Regions from separate parts of the Rhizobium sp. BR 362 genome, predicted to be linked through region 2. Evidence: predicted binding sites of a transcription regulator. Region 2 holds the regulator's gene; the other holds the start of a gene.
What was found. The regulator LexA, encoded in region 2, represses DNA repair genes until DNA is damaged. The targets are predictions, from matches to a motif close to TGTTCNNNNTGTGTTCNG.

Region 1 (4,031 bases), on a different contig from region 2:
CGAGGAATTGAGTTTCGGTCTCTGACGGAGAACATCGATACCTCGTCCGCTGGCGGCAAACTGGTCTTCCACATTCTGGGGGCGCTCGCGGAATTTGAGAAATCACTGATCCGCGAACGCACCATCGCGGGTCTTGAAGCCGCGAGAGCTCGGGGAAAGCGGCCGGGCAGGCGGAGGGTGCTGACCGATGCCCAATGCGAGGAAATCCTCGCCGCTCTGGGCGCAGGAACCGCCGTCCGGGAGATCGCCAGCAGGTACAACGTTCATCCCAGGACTGTTGCAAGAGGAGTGGAGCGTCTGGGACGAGGATGCAGGAACTCGGTTACTGGAACAGGCTGAGAATTGTCTGTGGTTCGGAATCCGCAATCTGCAAACTCTGAATCGCAAGCTGTCGCTGTGTTTGCAGGGCCTTCGTTCGAGAGGAGGCGTCTTCCATGTCGGCATCCACAAGCCGACCGACACCACTGTCAATCGCGTCGCCGAGCTTCGAAACGAAGTCCTGTTGCATCGAGATCCGCGTCTCGGCAGAGCCCAGTTTCGCAGTCCATCTCACGACGTCGGACAACGCCGCTTCAGTGACGGAAATCATGTCATCGATATCGTCCGCCGAGGTGTCCGCCGAGACCTTGATTTCGGTACCCAAGGCTGGATTAGGGTTGCCCAGCGTGTGCAGGATCACCCAGTTCGTGCCAGTCCCAAGCTCCTGAGAGTAGCCGGAATTGGTCAGTATTCCCATGCCACCCGTGGCGGCTCCGCCGGTGTCGTCCACCAAGGGATACATTTGTGCCGTACCACCGAGGTTAGCATCTATCGCATCAAGCACCTTCACCGTGCCGACTGAAAAACCCTCACCGTTTCGGACGATGTAGCCCGGCACAGTTCGATCTTTAACGAAGCCAGTCCAGTTGTCGTCCGTCATGGCGAGCCAGTTCTGGCCGTTAAAACTGGCGGAGTATGCGACAGATCGCATCTGGCTCTGAAGCTGCGATAGTTCGGTATTGATCTCGTCCCTGTCCGCGCTCGGTTCCTTCGCCAAAACCAGCTTTGCTTTGAATTCCGACATGAGATTCACCATGGTCGACATGCCCTCATAGGTCACGTCGACCATGGCCGCGCCGATGCCTAGGGCATCCCGAGCGGCGCTCAGGGCCTTGCTGTCGGAGCGCATAGTGGTCGCGATCGACCAGTAGGCTGCATTGTCTGCGGCTGTGTTTACTCTTAACCCGGACGAGACCTCGGTCTGGCTCCTGTCCATCTGACCGTCGATCGTTCGCAGCGTGGCGAGAGCCGCCGTTGCCGATATGTTTGTCCGTATGCTCGTCATGATCGGGCCGCTGAAATGGGTCAGTTGATGTCGGCGTCCTCATGAGCCCGGCGCGGTTACCCCGCAGATCGAACATGGTCGTTCAGTGTTAATGGAGACACCAAAATCTCAGGGGGAAACTACCCTAAAACCGAGCAAATCACGCTGCGTCCTTGTGGCGATAGCGGCCGTGATGGTCCGTCTTGACTCCTGGCAAATAGAGAACATAATAGGAACATCTTGGCTGCGGGCGTTTCGCCTCCCGTGAAAGATATCGGAAAAATCAAATCGAATTGATCCCGTGGTGACGCGGGAAGGGGAGATGTTTGCCTAATGGGTGCGGAACTAGCCGAAGTGGACGAACCGGAATTCGATCCAGTCGATATAGCGCTCGCTTTTTGTGGCGGTGACGCTCGCACCACGATCGGGGCGCTGCTGCAAGAGCTGCAATTTGTCCGTGGCCAATTGGCCTTAACGGAGGCCGGAATGAGCGTCGGCTTTACCCGAGGGTGGAAGCCGAGTTTTGAAGGAGAAGCCCGATGATTGATGAGGTAAGGCGCAGCAAAAGTCAGGAAGAACGAAGACGTGCGGCACGTGACCAATGCACCCGATACAGTGGTGTACTTGAACCGATGATGCAGCAAGCGCTCAAAGCCCCTATTGAAGGAGACGGCTGAGATGAGCGATGACATCTGACAAGCTTGTCACTCATAGTTGCTTTTTTTCTCAAGATGGCTATTTTGCAATCTAGGCGATTGATTTATCCTGGGTCGAGATGCTTTTTCGGGCGTTGACTTTGTTGGGCTTCATTGGACTCTTCATAGTACTTGCAGCTTTCATAACGAAGGCCAGCTTCAACTATCTGGGTGTCTGTACGGCGGATACGAGAGTCTGGTTATGGCATCGTGCCAGCCACTCCGACATTCTCACGTATCTTGACAATTTTGACATAACAAATGGCAGAATGAAGTCAATATATAGTATACCTGAAATATCGTCTGTTCCTGGCGATCATTATCGCCACACATCACCTTTAGAAAAAGCAAAAGGTATTTCTGCTGTATTGGTACATTACTATCATCAATGGATGGATGATGGAAATAACCTGCATCCGGACGGATATTTTTACGCGCCGAATTGCGTAAGCGGTTGGACTCCCAAAGAATAAATTCATCTAGCTGGAGAAATTTTATGTCTTTGCCAACTTCCAAGCAAATTGCTGATCTCTATCTTTATGGCTCGTTGAGTGTTCCCAATTTGGAAGATGATGCTGTCATTAGGCCAACAACGTTGCCGCCGCCGATGCCGGATAATGATATCCGATTTGCGCAACGTGTAACCAAAATGCGCTAAATACGTGTTTTCCAAGTAAGCCACAATATTCTGAGTTGACAATTATTAAAAACTGCAATGAAAATAAACGTATAGTTGCAAATGACGGATCTGCATTTAGATAGAGGATAGCGCAAATCAGAGCGACGTTGTGAACGGGCGATCGGCACGGGAATGAACAAATGACGATTCGGAGAGGCAGATGGTAGGGCTGTTCTCGCAAAACATCATATTTGCAAGCTGGTTTGCTTTCAGTTTGGACATGGGGCTTGCCGCCAGCTGGACGCAGGTTGTTCGCAATAAAAGCCCACTGAGGAGTAATATTGGACGAGCCAAAGATTGCTCTCAATTCCAGCGTGCGGCAGAACGTGGAATGTCAAAGACATGAAAACTAACGAAAAGCACCTGCGATTAATAATAATAATGCCCGTCTTCGTTTATTTTGCGCTGAATATAACTGGTTTTTGCTATAAAGATTGGAAGTTTTATTCAAGTAAATATTTGATAAATCAATATATAGAGCTGCAACTTTCTGATGTGAATAATGATATTCCAAATGAAATTCGTACGCCTGATGATTTTCTCAAAGAGTATGGGGATTGCTGTCAAATTGTGTCGGGCAATCAGGCATTTAATTGGTTTTTCCGCGTATTTGGTTACGGGATGTGGGATATTTATATAAGGTATACATTCCCGCGAAATGGAAAAGAGAGTGACCGCATAGTGATCTATTCGGTGGACTGTTGTGGTCGTGCGTGGCGAAAGCAGGCCGACTAAGCAAAGAACATGTTGGGGGTACTGAGAATGTCTATAAACGCAAGTACGCTTAGCTTAGAAGATATGATCAAATTCTATCTGTATGGAAATGCAGAGATACCTCAGGACTATGCGGATAGGCTGAGGCCGGATGTTACAGCCGCGAACTATCCGGGAGTTGCACTTGATATAAATGCGGTGGACTTCATGACCGTCGGCCCGGGAAGATACGCTAATCTTTCTCAGGTTCCTCTTGTTCGGTTGATATTTAGTGGATCCGCAGGACTCTTAGATTTTCGCAATGCCTTTTTGCCAGCAGGGCAAACCACGATCACAGTAGGTGCTCTATTAAATGCGGGCCTCAATATGAGTGATATTGAGACTACGCTTTCGCAGTACGAGATGGATACTAGTTCAAGTGACTACATCTATCGTGGGTACGTTTGGAGTACGGAACAGTTTCGTCTCAATAATGATGCCGTGATCGATTTCACGGATCAAAATAATCCTACTATCACCAATGTAACTCTTCGCCCATTCAATGACGATTTCGATTACATAAGCGGTAACAGTATTATTCAGCTTAGCAACGTTCTATCGTACGCATCCGAGGAGGGCCGCCTTGCTGAGAAGTGAGGCG
Region 2 (14,020 bases):
CGCGAAAGCCGGATCGGCCGTCTTGGTGATGACGGGAGGCGCAACGATCAGGATGTCCGGGACTTCATATTCGAATGGCCATGTATGACTGCGCACAAGCTGAATCAACCGGCTGATGCCCTGCAAGGCAGCAAAGGCCGAACCGGCGATGACCGGCTTCATGTCGTTGGTGCCTAGCATGATGATGACGAGATCGATCGGCGCATGCGTCTGCAGGATCGTCGGCAATACCTTCGCACCGTTACGGTCGCAATCGGCGAGATGATCGTCGAAAGCCGTGGTGCGGCCGTTCAGCCCTTCCGGAATGATCCGGACCTGATCGCCGAGCGCCTTTTGCAGCACGCTCGGCCACCGATCTGCGAAGGCATGACGACCCATTGTTTCGGCGCTATAGCCCCATGTCAGCGAGTCGCCATAACACAGAACGGTTTTGGTCATTCATGCCTCCGTGTCGCGACCAGAGCGTGATGCCGAAAAGTGTAAGCGGTTTTCGGGCGACATCACGCTCTATCTATTTCATTCTAGAGCGGATTCAGATTTTAGGTCGATTCGACCTAAAATCATCCGGCTCTAAGCTCAGACGAGCATCCCCATCGGATTTTCGATGTAACCCTTGAAGGCTGCCAGGAGCTCGGCACCGAGCGCGCCGTCGACGGCCCTGTGGTCGGTCGACAACGTGACGGTCATCATGGTGGCTATGGCCATTTCGCCCTTCTTGACGATCACGCGCTGCTCGCCCGCGCCGACGGCCAGAATGGTCGCATGCGGAGGGTTGACGACGGCGGCAAAGTTTTTGACGCCCATCATGCCCATGTTGGACACGGCCGTCGTACCACCCTGATACTCCTCAGGCTTCAGCTTGCGTTCCTTGGCGCGCTTGCCGTAGTCCTTCATCTCATTGGAGATGGCAGACAGCGTCTTCAGCTCGGCGCTGCGGATGATCGGCGTGATCAGGCCGCCCGGAATGGAAACGGCAACGCCGACGTCGGCATGCTTGTGCTTGACCATGTTACTGTCGGTCCACGACACGTTGGAATCCGGAACATCGCGCAGTGCCAGCGCCAGGGCCTTGATGACCATGTCGTTGACCGAGAGCTTATAGGCCGGCACGCCATCTTTCGACTTCGGAGCCGAATCGTTGAGCTGCGTGCGCAGTGCCAGCAGTGCGTCGAGTTCGCAATCGACCGAGACGTAGAAATGCGGGATCGTCTGCTTGGATTCCTGCAGGCGCTTGGCGATGGTCTTGCGCATGCCGTCATGCGGGACGAGCTCGTAAGAACCGGGCTCAAAGAGCTTGAGGACGGCGTCATCAGACATGCCCTTCGCGGCGACCGGGGCCGGAGCCGGTGCAGCCGCGGCCGGCTGGGCAGCCGGAGCAGCCGCCGGAGCGGCCTTGGCGCCACCGCCGGAAACGGCGGCTTCGATGTCCTTCTTGACCACCCGGCCATGCGGACCGGAGCCGACGAGCGCCGTCAGATCGATGCCGGATTCCTTGGCGAGCCGGCGAGCGAGCGGCGACGCGAAGGTGCGATGGCTATCCGTTGAAGGGGCGGCAGGTACTGCCGGGGCCGGCTGAGCCGCCGGTGCGGATTGAGCCGGAGCTGTTTCCGCCTTCGGCGCTGGGGCAGGCGCCGCGGCGGCGGGTGCTGCGGCCGGAGCGGCAGCGCCCGAGGCAGCGGCGGAGACGTCTTCGCCTTCGCTGGCCAGAACCGCGATCAGCGCATTGACCTTGACGCCTTCGGTGCCGGCGGGAACGACGATCTTGGCAACGGTGCCCTCGTCGACCGCCTCGACTTCCATCGTCGCCTTGTCGGTCTCGATCTCGGCGATGACGTCACCGGACTTGATCTTATCGCCTTCCTTGACCAGCCACTTGGCGAGGTTGCCCTCTTCCATGGTTGGCGAGAGGGCAGGCATGGTGATGTTGATAGGCATCGAAGAGCCCTCCCCTTATTTGTAGCAAACGGCTTTCACCGCATCGACCACTTCGGCCACACTCGGAAGCGCCAGCTTCTCGAGGTTGGCGGCGTAGGGCATGGGCACATCCTTGCCAGCGATCGTCAGGATCGGCGCATCGAGATAGTCAAAGGCCTGCTGCATGACGCGGGTGGCGATTTCCGTGCCGACGGAAGACTGCGGATAGCCTTCCTCGACGGTCACCAGGCGACCCGTCTTCTTGACGGATTCGATGATGGTCGGCAGGTCCATCGGGCGGATGGTGCGAAGGTCGATCAGCTCGACATCGATGCCCTGGGCTTCCAGCTCGGCAACTGCCTTGGTGGCATAGGTCATGCCGATACCGAAGGACACGACGGTTGCGTCCTTGCCGGCACGATGGATGCGAGCCTTGCCGATCGGCAGAACGAAATCGTCGAGCTTCGGCACGTCGAAGTGCTGGCCGTAAAGAATTTCGTTTTCAAGGAAGATGACCGGGTTCGGATCACGGATCGCCGCTTTCAGCAGGCCCTTGGCGTCGGCTGCCGTATAGGGCATCACGACCTTGAGGCCCGGAATATGGCCGTACCAGGCAGCATAATCCTGGCTGTGCTGGGCAGCGACGCGAGCAGCCGCACCGTTCGGGCCACGGAAGACGATCGGAGCACCCATCTGGCCGCCCGACATATAAAGCGTCTTGGCGGCGGAGTTGATGATCTGGTCGATCGCCTGCATGGCGAAGTTGAAGGTCATGAACTCGACGATCGGACGAAGGCCGGCCATGGCGGCACCGACGCCGACGCCGGCAAAGCCATGCTCGGTGATCGGGGTGTCGACAACGCGGCGCGGACCGAACTCCTGCAGCAGGCCCTGGGTGACCTTATAGGCGCCCTGGTATTCAGCAACTTCTTCACCCATGACGAAAACGTCGGGGTTGGCGCGCATTTCCTCGGCCATCGCATCGCGAAGCGCTTCGCGCACAGTCATGGAAACCATTTCGGTGCCTGCCGGGATTTCCGGATCGTTCGGAACGGACGCCTTCGGCTCGGCCGGGACCGGTGCGGCAGCAGAGCCGGTATTTGTCGGCTTCTCTTCCTGGGCGACCTGGGGAGCAGCGACGGGAGCCGGCTGGGCGGCAGCCGGAGCAGCCGAAATCGCATCGGCCGATTCACCATCCTGCAGCAGCACGGCGATCTTGGCGTTGACCTTGACGTTCTCCGTACCGGCGGGAACCAGCAGCTTGCCGATAACGCCTTCGTCGACGGCTTCCACTTCCATGGTGGCCTTGTCGGTCTCGATTTCGGCAATCACGTCACCGGAAGTGACCTTGTCGCCTTCCTGCTTGAGCCATTTGGAAAGGGTGCCCTCTTCCATCGTCGGAGAAAGGGCGGGCATGAGAATATCGATGGGCATGGATCGTCCCTCCCCGATTAGAGCAGAATGTCGGTATAGAGCTCAGATGCATCCGGCTCCGGATCGTTCTGGGCGAAATCGGCGCTGTCGGCGACAATGTCGCGGACATCCTTGTCAATCGCCTTCAGCTCGTCTTCCGACGCCCAGCCTTTTTCCAGAAGGCGGGCACGAACCTGCTCGATCGGGTCATGCTCGGAGCGCATCTTCTGCACTTCGTCCTTGGAACGATACTTGGCCGGATCGGACATGGAATGGCCGCGATAGCGATAGGTCAGCATTTCCAGAATGATCGGACCCTTGCCGGAACGGCAATATTCGACAGCTTCGTCGGCAGCCGCTTTGACGGCGCGGACATCCATGCCGTCGACCTGAATGCCGGGAATGCCGAAGGAGGAACCGCGCTTGGAGAAGTCGGCCTGCGCGGTTGCGCGCGCCGTCGACGTGCCCATGGCGTAACGGTTGTTCTCGATCACGTAGATCACCGGCAGCTTCCAGAGCTGCGCCATGTTGAAGCTTTCGGAAACCTGGCCCTGGTTGGCGGCGCCATCGCCGAAATAGGCAACGCTGACATTGTCATTGCCGCGGTACCAGTTGGCGAAGCCGAGGCCTGTGCCGAGCGAGACCTGCGCACCGACGATGCCGTGGCCGCCGTAGAAGTTCTTCTCCTTGGAGAACATATGCATGGAGCCGCCCTTCCCTCGGGAATAGCCGCCCCGACGTCCGGTGAGCTCGGCCATAACGCCACGGGCGCTCATACCGGTTGCCAGCATATGACCGTGATCGCGGTAGCCGGTGATGACCTGGTCGCCTTCCTTCAGCGCCAATTGCATGCCGACGACGACAGCTTCCTGGCCGATGTAGAGGTGACAGAAGCCGCCGATGAAGCCCATGCCGTAGAGCTGGCCGGCCTTCTCTTCGAAGCGGCGGATCAGGAGCATCTCACGATAGGCCTTGAGCTCCGCATCGCGGTCGAATTCCGCGATTGCACCACCATTGGTGTCTCTTGCAGGCTTGGATGTTGTCTTGCGGCTGGAAACGGACGCGGATTTTCGCGGCGCCATTCAACTCTCCCTATGTGAGTGGCCTCGTTATGTAGTGCCGCGTAACATAGGGAAGATTGCTCGCCACAGCAATGCTATAATTGCATGGCTCATATTCTTCGCAAGCCATTGAAGGGATTACGAAAAATGCAATTAACCGAAATTCGGTTAATTGTGACTATTTATTGAAGATCACGATCTCGTCGGCCTTGGAGTAGGTCAGTTGATAGCGCGCATATTGGTCGAGCATATCCTTGTCCAGGGAGCCGTCGCTAAGCAAAGCCACTTCCTTTTCAAGGTGTTCGCGCCTGGCGACGAGATCGGCGAGTTCCTTGCTGCGATCGATGCGCTGCTTCTCGAAGACCTCGGTCGCCTTCAGACCGTAGTCGCCGTGAATGCAGTGGTAGCCGAAATAGCTCACGAAGGCGACCGTGATGGCGGGAAGAACGAAACGGCCGAACTTTCTCTTCTTATGATATTTTGTCCACATACTCGCTTGCTCAAAACGCTCTATCGAATGATCCCGAACCCAGGTCCGCGACTGAAATACGAAGCGGTTACGGAGAAGATCACGCTAAATCAAACACCTATGGCAACATTAGCCGCCAGAGATTAACCATCCGTTGACTCTGCCATTTTTCCAACAAAAAACCGCGCCCGAAGGCGCGGTTCAAGAGCTGGAAATTATTGGCTTATAAGACGACTCGGATCGTTATCCGGCGCACGCTAAGCCTTCCGAAAATCCCGCGGATTTTCAGGGGTATGCGCTATCAGCCGCGAAGAATGGAACGGCCGGCATATTGTGCCTGAGGGCCGAGCGCTTCTTCGATGCGGATGAGCTGATTGTACTTGGCAAGACGATCGGAACGCGACAGCGAGCCGGTCTTGATCTGACCGCAGTTGGTGGCAACAGCGAGATCGGCAATGGTCGAATCTTCGGTTTCGCCGGAACGATGCGACATGACGGCCGTGTAGTTGGCCTTATGCGCGGTTTCGACGGCGTCGAGCGTTTCGGTCAGCGAGCCGATCTGGTTGACCTTGACGAGGATCGAATTGGCGACACCCATGCGGATACCGTCGCGCAGACGAGCCGAGTTGGTGACGAACAGATCGTCGCCGACAAGCTGCGTCTTCTTGCCGGTCAGGTCGGTCAGGATCTTCCAGCCTTCCCAATCGTCTTCGGCCATGCCGTCTTCGATCGAAATGATCGGATATTTGGCGGCGAGTTCGGCAAGGTATTCGGCCATGGCGCCGGATTCCAGCGTACGGCCTTCACCCTCGAGAACATACTTGCCGTCCTTGAAGAATTCCGTCGAAGCGCAGTCGAGGCCGAGAGCGATCTCGTCGCCCGGCTTGTAGCCTGCCTTTTCGATCGACTTCATGATGAAGTCGAGGGCAGCCGGGGCGCTGGAGAGGCCGGGCGCAAAGCCGCCTTCGTCACCGACATTGGTGTTGTGGCCCTGTGAAGCCAGTTCCTTCTTGAGAACGTGGAAAATTTCCGAACCCATGCGCACGGCGTCGCGGAGAGTATCTGCGCCGACCGGCAGGATCATGAATTCCTGGAAGTCGATCGGATTGTCGGCATGGGCGCCGCCGTTGATGATGTTCATCATCGGAACCGGCAGCAGGCGCGCGTGGGCGCCGCCGACATAGCGGTAGAGCGGCAGGTTGGCGCTCTGGGCGGCAGCCTTGGCGACGGCGAGCGATACGCCGAGGATGGCGTTGGCGCCGAGGCGCGACTTGTTCGGCGTGCCGTCAAGCTCGATCATGATGTTGTCGATCTGGATCTGGTTTTCCGCGTCAATGCCGCCGATCGCGTCGAAGATCTCGGTGTTGACAGCTTCGACGGCCTTCTCGACACCCTTGCCGTGATAACGCTTGCCGCCGTCGCGAACTTCGACGGCTTCATGCGCGCCCGTCGAAGCGCCCGACGGAACCGCAGCGCGGCCCATGCTGCCATCTTCGAGGTACACATCGACTTCGACGGTGGGATTGCCACGGCTGTCGAGAATCTCGCGGGCGATAATGTCGGTGATTGCGGTCATGATAGCTTCCTGCTCGCTGGTGATAAATCGATTGAAATCTGTCTTAGTCGAAGATGCGGAAATTACAATGCCGCCCCGCATCCTCGATTGAAGCTCCCACAGGCCGCGTAGCGCAAGTTCATGTCAGCCTGTTGAATGCTTCCCATTTCTTAGGCCTTGGCGATCGCGTCGAAGGCCAACAGCTTTTCCAAAAGCCGCGGCATATCCTTCAGATAGACCATGTTCGGACCATCAGATGGGGCATTGTCCGGGTCCTCATGGGTCTCGACGAAAAGGCCGGCAATGCCAACGGCGACAGCAGCCCGCGCGAGGGTTTCGACAAACCGGCGGTCACCGCCCGTCGAGCCACCCTGCCCACCCGGCTGCTGCACGGAATGGGTCGCGTCGAAGACGACCGGCGCACCCATTGCCGCCATGATCGGCAGCGAGCGCATGTCGGAAACGAGCGTATTGTAACCGAAGGATGCGCCCCGTTCGCACAGAAGCACATTCGGATTGCCGCTGTCATTCAACTTGGCCAGCACGTTCTTCATGTCCCAGGGCGCGAGGAACTGACCTTTCTTGACGTTGACGACGCGGCCGGTCTTGGCGGCGGCAACGAGAAGGTCGGTCTGGCGCGACAGGAAGGCCGGGATCTGCAGAATATCGACCGTCTTGGCGACAATCGCGCACTGCTCTTCAGTGTGAATGTCGGTCAAAACCGGAAAGCCATATTCTTTCTTGAGGTCGGCAAAGACTTCCAGCGCCATTTCCAGGCCGATGCCGCGCTTGCCCGAGAGTGACGTGCGGTTTGCCTTGTCAAAGGACGATTTGTAGACAAGGCCGATGCCGAGCTTGCCGCAAAGCTCCTTCAACACACCGGCGACCATGAAGGCATGGTCGCGGCTTTCCATCTGGCAGGGGCCGGCGATCAGCGACAACTTTGTAGTATTGGAGAACAGGACCTTGGAGGCTCCCTCGCCGACGGTCACTTCGGAATTCGTGTTCATGCTATCTCCTCGAAGGCGAACAGCGCGCCCTGTCCGGGGGCGGGCTTTGCCAGAATACGATTGTTCTTACGCGTGTATGTGACGCCGTTAGCAGCCAAATGCGCCGATGTCACGGAAAGATCGCGGGTTTTGAAAAGGATTGCCCGTGCGCGAAGGCCGGGATCCTCCGCCGGCACCGGCCACTCATAAAAGGCTTCCATGCCCTCCGAGGTCAATATCTCGACCGCTGCATTGGCTGCATGAACGGTGAGGCCGAAAGAATGATCCACTATCTTTGGTCCATCCACGACCTGCTCGAAAAAGCTACGGAATGCGGCCGGATTCGGCGCCGATATGGCAATTTTTGCAATGCCGGTCACGCCATTGGCATGCCGCTCCAAGGCGCTGCGATCGGTCGGCAAGGGATTGATGCGTTGGCAGCAGAAGGCGAAGAAATCCGGGGAACGCAGATCGGCTGCGAAAGCGAGACGGAAACCCGCCGTTACTTCCGAGCCATCCGGCATGCGCATCGGCCGGGAAAAATCCAGCGTGTCTCCGGCCGATATCGTATTTGCCCGGAACCGCTTGTCATCGGCGACCGCATCATCCGTGCCGAAAACGATGGCTGAAAAACCTTCATCACCGATGCGAAAACGGTAAGCCTGGTCGCGAGCGACGAAAACATTTCCTTCCGCCACGCTCCTCTGGCACTGCTCACGGGACGCGACGCCCAAGGGCTCCAGATAGATGTTGTCGGGAAAGAAGACGCAGGCGTTTTCCGTGCCGAAGGGATGGCGAGCGTCGGGGGCGACGGTAAAGCCGAGCTTCCCCAGCCGTTCCCGCGCCACAGCGATATTGATTGTCGGCAGAACGAGATGATCCAGCGGATGCGGCGATGAGGTCATGGTCTCCCCCTTCATTCGTCGGCAGGTTTGCGCCTATCCGCCGCTCAATTCAAGATCAAAGCGTCGGAGCAGACTGCAGAAGAGCGCTCCCGCAAAAATCCGCACGCGAACTAGCCGAATTATATAGCCCTGGCACGAAACTCTCCCTTGTTAGAGGGCAATAATTCGAGCAATATCCGCATCATACTGCAATAAATGACCTGTAGCGCAGCAACAGGTAATTGATACGGGTGAGGATTGCGCCGAAAAGTCCGTTTCCCGGCAGCAAGACAAAGACGCGCATTCTTCAGTTCGGATTGTCCAACGGCAACGCAATTCACCATCCGATCTCGGAGAGGCAGGAAAGCGGCCCGTTACTTCTATCTTTGCAGCAGTACTCAATCTGATTGTCGGGTGCTTGGGGGGAGACATGCGCTTGATGCTCGTCGAGGGGGCGCCCATACGCCCGGTCTTACATTTGGCCGCTTCTCTTTGTCTAGCCTTGGTCGGGGCAGCGCGAAGGCTCATGAATCCTGCCGCGCGCTTCATTGCACATATGCCGAGCGGCTTCGCCGCCATTGCGCTTGTCCTTGTTTTCACGGCTATCGCGCCGCAACTGTGCCAAGCGCAGGCTCCCGAAGCGGCCCCCACAGCACCGCCCGCAAAGCTATCGGAACTGCTGCGTTTGATGAATGATCCGGAGCTACGCCAATGGCTCGAAAAGCGACAAGCAGCCGAGCAGCAGCGGGCACCTTCGGCGGCGGCAGCGACGTTGGTCGAAACGGGAGAGGCCCGCGCCCGCGCCCGATTTCAGGCCCTGCGGTCAGCAATCCCAAATGTACCGGCGCAGCTCGCCGCTGCAGCGAGCAGAGTGCGTGAGCAAGCAAGAAATAGCGGCTTTGCGCCGGCGTTCGTCATGTTCACCGCACTGGTCTGCGTCGGTCTCGCAGTGGAATGGTTTTTCAAGAAGACCGTGCTCAAAGCGAAGTTTCAGAATCCTCTTGTCGCGCATACGATCGGGGAATTCGGACCATGGATCACTTTCACCCTCGCCAGCTCCGCTATTTTCCTGGCCATAGACTGGCCGCCGCTTCTGCACGTCGTGATCCTGTTTTATCTGGCGGCATTCATTGGCGCTCGCCTCGCGTTTGCCCTTTGCAAACTATCGATGGATGCGGGCGCTTTGTCCGCTTTCGGCTATCGTAGGGCCCGTCTCTTCATTGCCGTTTTGGCCATAGCCGTCGCCACGACATCGCTGACCAAACCGCTCTCCATCGACGCAGATGTGGGGACTGTCGTCTCCCATTGTTTCTCCGTTCTCCTGTTGCTGATCGCGCTCGAAGCGGTGTGGCGGCGACCGGCCACGGAAAGCGCCGCCCGACAGCTAATGCTCATGAACATCCTCTATTCACTCTACGCCGCCTGCCTCTGGCTCCTTTGGGTAGCCAACTTCGTCGGCCTTTTCTGGCTCGGCATCTATGCCGTTGTTCTTCCGGGGCTGCTGGCTGCGGTCGGACGAACGGCCGAAGCATTCGCAAAGGGACGGTGGCCTGGTGACAACAAGAACAGTGCTCGCATGGTGCTGGCCGTTCGCGGTGCGCGGGCGCTTGTCATCGCAGCCGCGGTCGCCTGGATCACCGTCGTCTGGCACTATGATCCCAACATTCTCGCACGGGAAAATCCGGCTATCGACGCCGCCGTTCGCGGCGCGCTGAAGAGCATCGTCGTTCTGATTTTGGCCGATCTCTGCTGGCAATTGTCGAAGGCATTCATCGACGAGAAATTGAGCGCCGCCGATAGCGGCGAATCCGCGCTATCCATGGAAGCGGCGCGCGCGGGCCGCCTTCGCACCCTGCTGCCGATCTTCCGCAACGCGCTGGCAGCCATCGTCATCGCGGCCACCCTCCTTACCGTGCTATCCGAAATGGGCGTGCAGATCGGGCCGCTGATTGCGGGGGCCGGAATATTCGGCGTAGCGATCGGTTTCGGTTCGCAAACGCTCGTCAAGATATCGTCAGCGGCATTTTCTACCTGATGGACGATGCCTTCCGCGTCGGCGAATACGTTCAGAGCGGCAGCTACAAGGGAACCGTGGAATCCTTCAGTCTGCGTTCCGTCAGGCTTCGCCATCATCATGGTCCCGTGTTCACCGTTCCTTTCGGCGAACTCGGCGCCGTTCAGAACATGAGCCGCGACTGGGCGATCGATAAATTCTTGCTGCGGGTTCCGTTCAACACCGACGTCGCCAAGGCGAAAAAGATCGTCAAGCAAATCGGAGAACGGTTGAAGGAAGATCCGGAAATCGGACCGCAGATTCTCGAGACCCTGAAAATGAAAGGTGTGGAGCAGATTGGCGACTTCGGTATCGAACTGAGCTTTGCGTTTACCGCCCTTCCCGGCCGGCAAACCTACATACGGCGCCAAGCCTATACCATGATCCGCGACGCCTTCATGGAAAACGGCATCGAATTCGCCCAGCCGACGGTGCAGGTGGGCGGAGAGGAAAAACAGGACGCCGCAGTCGCCGCCATGACACTGCAGAGAAAGAAGATAGCTGAGCAAATGACGCAATCGGCGGCGCCACCAACATAAAACGTTCGCATGAGATCAGCAACGAGCCTCATCTCCGCGCGCTTCTTTTGCAAGGCGACACCCAGGGGCGATACTGGATGACGTTGGACAGGAAGGAGATCCAATGTGCTGAACGACCATCTGACGTCTATTGCCGCGCATGTTATCCAAATAGCACTGACTCCGGTCTTTCTGCTGGCAGGCACCGCCGGATGCCTCAATGTCTTTTCGGCGAGGCTCGCTCGCGTCTCCGACCGGGTCAACAGCCTTTTCGAACGGGTGACCTCGGACGATCCGGATGAAACGCGGTTGCTGCAGCTCTACTATCTGCGGCGGCGAACATTGGCGCTAGAGATTGCAGTCCTGCTCGGCACGGCATCGGGCGTGTTCACATGCCTCGCGACGCTGGGTCTCATGGGCGGTGCGATTCGCCAGCAGTTTCGCGAGCAATTATTGCTCTGGCTCTTCGGCCTTGCCGTCTTCGCGCTCATGGGCGCTTTTATCGCCTTTCTCTTCGAAATGATTCTGGCCGGGCGCAGCATGCTGCGGCAGATAGCCAACGACCGCACCTTGCTCGAGCATCGGCACGGGAGTTCCAGAAAAAACCCAAGCTATTGAATTCCCGTCCAATATCGCTACGGACGGAACCGATCAAAGCCGCTCCGAATCCAATCTTCCCAGTCTGATCTACAGATTGCCCTCCTTCGTTCAGCAACCATCCTCCCCAAAGAGCTTAGTTAGCAAACAGATGGGCTCACATCGCTTTTTTGGATGAGCTGTCCTGACGGGCACAAAAAGGCTTTCCGCAGAATTCCTGATATATTTCCGGTCTTTAACTCGGATGTATCGAAAAAAATCTGTCCGACCGGGACCTGTTATGTTCCCATTTATTTGTTGCGCTTACAAAATCTTCACCAAAATTTAAGGGCTTGCGGAACACATATGGAACATATAGTGTCCGTTCTGGATTTGTTTCACGACACCTTCTCACTCCTGAGGTTCAAAACGATGTTGACGCGCAAGCAGCAGGAACTGCTTCTCTTCATTCACGAACGAATGAAGGAGTCCGGTGTTCCGCCATCTTTCGATGAGATGAAAGATGCGCTGGACCTTGCGTCCAAGTCCGGGATTCATCGTCTCATCACTGCCTTGGAAGAACGCGGCTTCATACGCCGGCTGCCGAACCGGGCCCGGGCACTGGAGGTCATCAAGCTGCCCGAGGCCTATAGCCCGAGCTTGCAGCCGCGTCGCGGTTTTTCACCGAGCGTCATCGAGGGGAGCCTTGGCAAGCCGCAACTTGTGCCGCCGCCTGCTCCCGCCAAGCCGGTGATTGAGGAAAACAACAGTTCAGTCTCAGTTCCCGTCATGGGCCGCATTGCCGCCGGCGTTCCGATCTCGGCCATTCAGAACAATACCCACGACATCACGGTTCCCGCCGACATGCTCGGCTCCGGCGAACATTATGCGCTGGAGGTCAAGGGCGACTCGATGATCGACGCCGGCATCTTTGACGGCGATACGGTCATTATCCGCAACGCCACCACCGCCAATCCGGGCGACATCGTCGTTGCTCTCGTCGATGACGAGGAGGCGACGCTGAAGCGCTTCCGTCGCAAGGGAGCTTCGATCGCGCTGGAGGCGGCGAACCCGGCTTACGAGACCCGTATTTTCGGGCCGGATCGCGTGAAAGTACAAGGCAAGCTTGTCGGCCTCATTCGCCGCTATCACTGACGGGTGACACCGGTGCGATCGGCGCTCCGAAAGTGCCCGTTCGCCAGTCGTAAGCGCGATGAAGGCTCCATGGCCGCGTCAGATTTTCAAACGCCGCCGTTATCATCGGCTTGTCGGCGCGGAGATTGATTTCGATGGATCCGGTGCGGCGTAGCGTTGCACCTGTAAAAAGCATGGCGCCAGAGCGGCAGTGGTCCAGACGCAGACGCACGGGGGTGACGACGATGTTAGCGGTGTCGCAGGCTGGGGCGAGATAGGCAGCATCCTCAATGGTGACGAGCATTTCGCCATTGTCCAGCATTGCCACGCACCATGCCCCTTTTTGGCAGGCGAAGCCACCCTGCCCGGCATTGTCCAGTGCCGCATCCATCGCCTTTCGAACGGCGACTTGCTCGTCGGAAGTCAGCCGGCGATGCTTGTCCGATTTGCTGATCTTGGGGAGCTGACTGCCGGGCGGAAGCATCGTTGGCGGTTGCTGCTCGGTGATCGCCAGGGCTCTTTGCCATTGCTCGAAGATGAAGTCGGGCGGCTTTTCCCGGTTGGTCGTCAACGCGCCGTTGCGCAGCAATGCGACGAGCGTGCCGTCCTCGGAGATCATCAGATCGGGTTTCGGAACACCGGGGCTGAGTGCCACGACCGCGACCGAACCGATGATCAAAAATGCACCTGCATGCCGCAGCCATGTTTTCAGCAAGGTCATCAGCAAGAAGCCGGCTATGACCGTCGGGAACAGCCAGACCGGCAACCGGCCAAAGGGAATGTTGCCGCCCCAGGCGGCGACCGTTTTGGCAATGACGATGACAGCATCAAGGCCCGCGCCGGTGATCTGCCAGAAGGGAGCATCGACGCCGAATGGCATCAGCAGCGTCGCCGCCATGCCAAACGGCATGACCACAAATGAGACGACGGGCATAGCCGCCAGATTGGCGATAAGCCCATATGTCGCCAACCGGTGAAAATGCTCGATCGAGAAAATCGCAGTCGATGCGCCGCCGATAAAGGAGGTCGACAATATGCCTCCGAAGAAGCGCGAGACGAAGAGCAGCGGACGCATGAGCCGGAAGCGGGAGAGAACGCTCTCCCGATGCGGTCTTTTCGTCCAAAGCGAATAACCCGACACCAAAGCCAATGTGGCGGCATAAGACATCTGGAAACTTGGTCCGAGCGCCTGCGACGGCGACAGAATAAGGATGACGATCGCGGACAGCGCCACATTGCGAAGGCTGAGGGATGGCCGGTCGAAGAGCACGGCGATCAGCATGATCGCCATCATAATGAAAGCGCGCTCTGCCGATACCCCGAAGCCGGAAATAAAATAATAGGCTGTCACTGTGATCAGCGCACCGAAGGCTGCGATCTTCTTCGTTGGCCAGGCCTGTGCCACGCCGAAAAATAGGCTAAGCGCATAGCGCAGGCCGACATAAAAAATGCCT

Region 1: QDY28_RS27510 (dehydrogenase) is a predicted target of LexA. The motif match lies at 1,524-1,541, and genes of this name have one in related genera.

Annotation. Positions count from the first base shown of each region.
Region 1 covers NZ_JARWGH010000042.1:208-4,238, reverse strand. Annotated here, with positions in the region: gene QDY28_RS27520 (recombinase family protein) at 1-339, shown strand, start outside; gene QDY28_RS27515 (flagellin N-terminal helical domain-containing protein) at 323-1,324, opposite strand; gene QDY28_RS27510 (dehydrogenase) at 1,637-1,846, shown strand; gene QDY28_RS27505 (hypothetical protein) at 1,843-1,980, shown strand; gene QDY28_RS27500 (hypothetical protein) at 3,020-3,412, shown strand; gene QDY28_RS27495 (hypothetical protein) at 3,440-4,027, shown strand.
Region 2 covers NZ_JARWGH010000016.1:88,085-102,104, forward strand. Annotated here, with positions in the region: gene QDY28_RS19565 (SGNH/GDSL hydrolase family protein) at 1-438, opposite strand, end outside; gene QDY28_RS19570 (pyruvate dehydrogenase complex dihydrolipoamide acetyltransferase) at 577-1,935, opposite strand; gene QDY28_RS19575 (pyruvate dehydrogenase complex E1 component subunit beta) at 1,951-3,348, opposite strand; gene pdhA (pyruvate dehydrogenase (acetyl-transferring) E1 component subunit alpha) at 3,366-4,409, opposite strand; gene QDY28_RS19585 (FtsB family cell division protein) at 4,567-4,878, opposite strand; gene eno (phosphopyruvate hydratase) at 5,159-6,433, opposite strand; gene kdsA (3-deoxy-8-phosphooctulonate synthase) at 6,583-7,422, opposite strand; gene QDY28_RS19600 (VOC family protein) at 7,419-8,306, opposite strand; gene QDY28_RS19605 (hypothetical protein) at 8,812-10,320, shown strand; gene QDY28_RS19610 (mechanosensitive ion channel family protein) at 10,320-10,877, shown strand; gene QDY28_RS19615 (DUF2721 domain-containing protein) at 10,983-11,474, shown strand; gene lexA (transcriptional repressor LexA) at 11,865-12,587, shown strand; gene QDY28_RS19625 (ComEC/Rec2 family competence protein) at 12,568-14,020, opposite strand, start outside.